2 regions of the Ruminococcus sp. AM26-12LB genome follow, and region 1 is predicted to be linked to the other one. Evidence: riboswitches for the same ligand, from Rfam matches in the RefSeq annotation. Region 1 holds a riboswitch; the other holds the start of a gene.
What was found. A riboswitch is a leader RNA that binds a small molecule or an ion and turns the genes downstream of it on or off. The one in region 1 is predicted to bind FMN.
Positions count from the first base shown of each region.

Region 2: it holds a riboswitch for FMN, as region 1 does, so the genes downstream of both, DW694_RS06485 (ECF transporter S component) here and ribD (bifunctional diaminohydroxyphosphoribosylaminopyrimidine deaminase/5-amino-6-(5-phosphoribosylamino)uracil reductase RibD) in region 1, are expected to answer to the same signal.

Region 1 is NZ_QUJX01000012.1:53,711-56,924, forward strand. Features, by position in the region: gene tsf (translation elongation factor Ts) at 1-511, shown strand, start outside; gene DW694_RS10310 (zinc ribbon domain-containing protein) at 695-1,462, shown strand; FMN riboswitch at 1,582-1,696, shown strand; gene ribD (bifunctional diaminohydroxyphosphoribosylaminopyrimidine deaminase/5-amino-6-(5-phosphoribosylamino)uracil reductase RibD) at 1,972-3,099, shown strand; gene ribE (riboflavin synthase) at 3,081-3,214, shown strand, end outside.
Region 2 is NZ_QUJX01000007.1:19,971-23,184, forward strand. Features, by position in the region: gene DW694_RS06480 (fibronectin type III domain-containing protein) at 1-1,087, shown strand, start outside; FMN riboswitch at 1,198-1,315, shown strand; gene DW694_RS06485 (ECF transporter S component) at 1,452-2,087, shown strand; gene DW694_RS06490 (MATE family efflux transporter) at 2,215-3,214, opposite strand, start outside.

The sequences.
Region 1 (3,214 bases):
TAGATTTGCTCAGGTTGAGGAGCAGAACGGATTCATCGCTTCCTACACTCATATGGGTGGAAAGATCGGCGTTCTTGTAGACGTTGAGACAGATGTTGTTAACGATGCTGTTAAAGAGATGGCTAAGAACGTAGCTATGCAGATCGCAGCTCTGAAACCGCAGTACACAAGCGACAAGGAAGTAAGCGCTGACTATATCGAGCATGAGAAAGAGATCCTTATGGCTCAGATTCAGAACGACCCGAAGGAGTCCCAGAAACCGGCTAAGGTTATCGAGGGAATGATCACAGGACGTATTAAGAAAGAGCTCAAAGAGATCTGTCTTCTTGACCAGACATACGTAAAAGCAGAGGACGGAAAACAGTCCGTTGCTAAATACGTAGAGCAGGTAGCAAAAGAGAACGGCGCTAAGATCCAGATCAAAGGCTTCGTTCGCTACGAGACAGGCGATGGTCTTGAGAAAAAAGAAGAGAACTTCGCTGAGGAAGTTGCAAAGCAGATGGGTAAATAATCTGATATCTGCAGATCTTTAATAAGATCCATAAAACCCTTGAAAATCCAGTATTTTCAAGGGTTTTTCTTATATTATCCACTTCATATACTACATTATAAAATATGGATAGACTATAGTAACAGGAAGTTGCTTTTCAGAACATGGATCTATCTTTATAATAGGATAATGGAGGTGACGGCTATGGAAACAAAAAATGTAATCTTAAAACTTAGAACGGAAAGAGGAATGTCACAGGACGAGCTGGCAGATAAAATCATGGTAACGAGACAGGCTGTATCACGCTGGGAAAATGGAGATACCGTTCCGAATACTGATACACTTAAGCTCTTATCGAAAGAATTTGATGTATCGATCAATACGCTTTTGGGAGAACCCAGAAAGCTGATCTGTCAGTGCTGCGGGATGCCAATTGATGATGATTCCATATTGGGACGTGATAAGGATGGCACATTAAATGAGGAGTATTGTAAGTGGTGCTATGCAGATGGAACATACACATATAATGATATGGATGAATTGATTGATGTTTGTGTAAAGAATATGGTAAATGAAAGCTTTACCGAAGAACAGGCACGCACTTATCTGAAAGAAATGCTTCCAAAGTTAGATTACTGGAAAAGGTATGAGGAACTTAGTGACAATGGGCAGTTTGAAGAGTTTAAAATGCAATTGATAAATGAAATAAATGATTTACATATAGATGGACTTCCAAGGGTAGACAGACTGAATGCACTTGTAGGTAAATATGTAAATCTGGAATATGCACTGCCAAATGGACAAAAAGTGAAATTTCTGGATGACCAGAAAACTTATCTGGGAAATCAAATGGAATCTGAATTCGGAGGGGACAGATACTTCGGTATTCTGGCAAATATGGATTTTATTATGATATGTACATATGAGAAAGACGGTGAAAATCCTGAATTGGTTATATACAAAAAAAGATGAGTATAGTATGCGGATTAGTGATTAGTTTCGTTACCGTTCAATGATAATATTCCGCATGGAATGAGTAAAATAAAAATTCCGCTTTACAAATGACAGATAAAGTATTAAAATAAACAAAAAGATATCTTCAGGGCAGGGTGTGATTCCCTACCGGCGGTAGAGCCCGCGAGCCGAAAGGTATGATCCGGTGAGATTCCGGGGCCGACAGTATAGTCTGGATGGAAGAAGATGATAGTACAGTTGATTTTTGTATGAATGAATGTAGTATCAGAGCTCTGAGATGGTGATCCATTTCAGAGCTTTTTATGTAGGAAATAATCAGACATTCATTTATTGATCATATGTAACAGATCAATTCCACCCTGCAGATATTTCTGCAGGCTTTTTTTGTATTTGGCACATCGTTTTCGAAATAAATATACCACTCACTTGCCTGTGAATCCGATTGCACAGGTCTAAAAGCCTCGGCGCACCAGGCAAAGAACAGGAATAAGAAAGAAGGAATAAAAATGACGGATCAGGAATATATGCTTCGGGCGATTCAGCTGGCCAAAAAAGGAGAAGGCTGGACGAATCCCAATCCGATGGTAGGGGCAGTGATCGTAAAAGACGGAAGGATCATCGGGGAAGGCTATCATAAAAAGTATGGAGAACTTCATGCGGAACGTAATGCAATTGCTTCCCTCACAGAATCAGCAGAAGGTGCGGTGATTTATGTTACGCTGGAGCCTTGCTGTCATCATGGAAAAACACCTCCATGTACGGAAGCGATCATTGAACAGAAGATCAGAAAAGTGGTGATCGGTTCCCGAGATCCGAATCCGAAAGTGGCAGGAAAAGGTGTACAGATGTTAAGGGAAGCCGGTGTAACAGTAGTTGAAGATTTTATGAGAGAAGAATGTGATCAGCTGAATCCGGTTTTTTTCCATTATATTACTACGAAAACCCCATACGTGGTGATGAAGTATGCCATGACACTGGATGGGAAGATCGCAACGAAGACAGGAGCATCAAAATGGATCACCGGAGAAGCGGCAAGAAAAGAAGTACAGCATATGCGGCATCAGTACATGGGGATCATGGCAGGTATTGGAACTGTGCTTGCAGATGATCCGATGTTGAACGTCCGGGTAGAAGGCTGGAAAAGTCCTGTCAGGATTGTGTGCGACAGTAAGCTCAGGATCCCGCCGGACAGTCAGATCGTAAAAAGTGCGGAAAAGTACCGGACGATCGTGGCTTATGCAGATCAGAAAAATACAGAAGAAAAAATAAAAATATTACATACCATGGGAGTTGAGACCATTTACTGTCCGGATGAAAAGGATCAGATAGACCTTAAAAAGTTGATGACAGATCTTGGAAACAGGGGTATTGACAGCATCCTCCTGGAGGGAGGCGGTACGTTAAATGACAGTGCCCTGCGAGCCGGAATTGTAAAGGAAGTACAGGCTTTTGTGGCACCAAAGCTGTTTGGTGGTGTGGCCGGGAAGACACCGGTAGAAGGTATCGGAGTTGAATTCCCGTCTGAAGCAGTAGAACTGAAATATACAGATATCTGCCAGATCGGTGAGGACATCCGGATAAGATGTCAGGTGTGTGAGAAAAAACAGGAGGAATCATGTTTACAGGAATCGTAGAAGAGAAAGGAAAAGTCCGTTATATACAGCTGACAGGAGAATCAGGGATCCTGGCAGTGAAAGCCCGGAAAGTCCTGGAAGGGACAAGGATCGGTGACAGTATTGCTGTGAATGG
Region 2 (3,214 bases), on a different contig from region 1:
ATCCGCACCGGAACTTGAGCAGGGCTCCGATTATGAAGTAACTTATGAAAATAACATCAATGCAGGAACTGCGACTGTAAAGATCACGGGAAAAGATATTTTCTGCGGTACAGTAGAGCGGAGTTTCAAGATTACGCCAGATGAAAATGGAATGTATGTGTGCTATTTTGCGGAAAATAATGAAACATACCTGGAAACCACCTTTAAAGGAAAAAAAGTGGAACCGGAAGTGGTAATTGACGGACTGGTACAGGGAAAAGATTATACGGTAACCTATGTTAATAATGAAAAGCCTGGTGAAGCTCGTGCAGAGCTCACGGGAATCGGCAATTATAAAGGATCGGAAACATTATATTTTACTATTTACGGAAAACTACCGGCTGCGGATCCAATAGCTGATCAGATATATACAGGAAAAGAACTCACACCTGCCATCGTAATTCCCGGATTGAAAGCCGGCGAAGATTATTATATGTACTACGAGGATAATCAGTATCCGGGTGTGGCAACGGTAACCATTTATGGTACCGGTTATTATAAAGGTACCGCAACCATTCATTTCAAGATCATAAAAAAGACAGAAAGGTTTGTCAGCAATGTTAAGCTAAACAGAACCTCTTACACTTGTACGGGAAAATCCATCCGGCCATCAGTAACTGTAACTGTAAATGGAAAGAAGATCGGTGCGAGTGCTTATAAGCTGTATTACAAAAATAATAAAAATTCCGGAATTGGAACTGTGCAGGTCAGAGGGACCGGAAAATACAGTCGTATCAACAAAACGCTTACCTTTAAGATCCTGCCTCCAAAAACTCTGCTGACAGGACTGAAAAAAGCAAACAGATCCTTTACCGCAAGCTGGAAAAAAAATATACAGGCAACTGGCTATCAGATCCAGTTTGCAGCAGACAGCAGATTTACAAAAGAAAGAAAAACGGTCACAGTTGGAAAACAGTCTGCGACCAGATATAAGATATCAGGACTGAAAAACAAAAAGACCTATTATGTCCGCATCCGGTCATATAAAAGAGTCGGAAAAAAGGTTCTTTACAGTAGCTGGAGTACGGTAAAGAAAATCTGGGTTTGATCATAAAGGAGTGGATCTTAGATTTATATAAATGGAGCAGAATGCTTCTGTGACAGAATTAAGCCTTGTAATTATAAAAAGAGCGCGTTATAATGAACTCATAAAAAAGAAAATTTCTTCGGGGCAGGGTGTGATTCCCTACCGGCGGTATAGTCCGCGACCCGCTTTGGCGGCTGATCTGGTGAAATTCCGGAACCGACAGTAAAGTCTGGATGAGAGAAGAACGCGCAGTATTTAAAGAACGTGCTCAGTGCCCCGGGAAGAAGCTCCCGGGGCTTTTTATGTGAAGAAATAGAAATTTTTTTCGCATAAAGATTTCTTGTGGAAATTTTCTTTGAATATTTCTGAAGAAGGAGAGAGAGTTATGAGTGAACAGATATTACAGAGAGGAAATGCCGTGGAAAGAAGCAGAACAAGGACCATCGCGCAGGTAGCCATGCTTGGTGCTGTGGCAGGAGTATTAATGAATCTTGAGTTTCCGATCCCGTTTCTTGCACCGTCTTTTTATCAGCTTGATTTTTCCGAGGTACCGGTTATGGTAGGAACCTTCGCTATGGGACCTGTGGCAGGTATCCTGATCGAACTTGTGAAGATTCTCGTACATCTTGTGACGAAGGGAACCATGACTGCCGGTGTTGGTGATGTTGCCAACTTCCTGTTTGGATGTGCCTATGTGGTACCGGCCGGTCTGATCTATCGTTTCCGTCACAAAAAGAGCAGAGTACATGCAGTTGCAGGTATGGCAGTGGGAACAGTTCTGACAGCGATCCTTGCATGCTTTGTCAATGCCTTTGTGCTGCTTCCAGCTTACGGTAAGGCGTTTGGAATGCCGATCGAGACCTTTATCCAGATGGGAAGCGCAGTACACAGCTCCGTAAACGGACTGCTTACCTTTGCACTGCTGATCATTGCTCCGTTTAATATCTTTAAATATGCACTGACATCTCTGATCGTATTTGTAATTTATAAGAAGATCCGTGTTGTACTGAAGGGTGACTGATCATAAGCAGCTGCCGGAGGATGAAGAAAAGATCAGAAATTGGTGGTTTCAGATAAATATCTGAGAATGTGAGAAATGCCATGTAATATATTGCCGATGGGCAGTAAATTACATGGCATTTTTTATGTCAGGCGTTTTGTTCTGCAGCTTTCATGACTCCAAGCTCACGTCTGGCAAAAACAACGGCCAGCACAAATGCAGAGGTATCTGCAATTGGTCCTGCGTACATGACGCCATCGATTCCGAAGAAGACCGGGAAGATGACGATCAGAGGCAGCAGGAAGAGTACCTGCCTTGTGAGGGACATAATCACACCAAGCCTGGCTTTTCCAATGGAGGTAAAAAAGCAGGCGGACATAGGCTGGATCCCGTTGGCAAAGGTCATCAGCATGAAGATGCGGAGATATTTTTCTGCAAAATGAAAGTACAGGTCGCTGCCGTTTCCGAAGATGCCTACGATCTGATGCGGGAAGAACTGGAAGCAGATAAAAAATATGGTTGCGATCACAGTACATAAGGTTACGGAATAGCGGTATGTCTGGCGTACACGGCTGTATTTTTCGGCACCGTAGTTAAATCCCAAGATGGGCTGGGAGCCCTGGGAGATTCCGATGCAGATGGCCATAAATACCTGATTGACTTTGGAAATGATCCCTGCACAGGCGATTGGAATATCACTCCCGTAGGCGGAGAGTGCTCCGTAATGGCGAAGTGTGTTGTTCATGACGATCTGCACTGCAGCAATGGCAACCTGATTGATACAGGATGCCATTCCCAGAGAAAAAATGGCAGACAGATTGCGTGCCTTAGGAATCAGCATGGAGTGGTCCAGGTACATTTTCCGGAGTCTGGAAAAATAAAAGATGATCAGAAGTCCGGATACGATCTGGCCGATCACGGTTGCCCAGGCTGCACCTTTGATGCCCCAGCCGAATCCAAAGATGAAAAGCGGGTCCAGGATGGTGTTGATGGCGGCACCGGCCAGGATGCAGGCCATGGAATAGGTAGGACTCCTGTCTGCTCGGATCAGGTGGTTGCCGCCTGTGCTTAAAACATAAAAGGGAAGTCCAATGGCGGTGATCCCTATGTAATCAATGGCATAGGGCATGACGTCCGGTGTTCCGCCG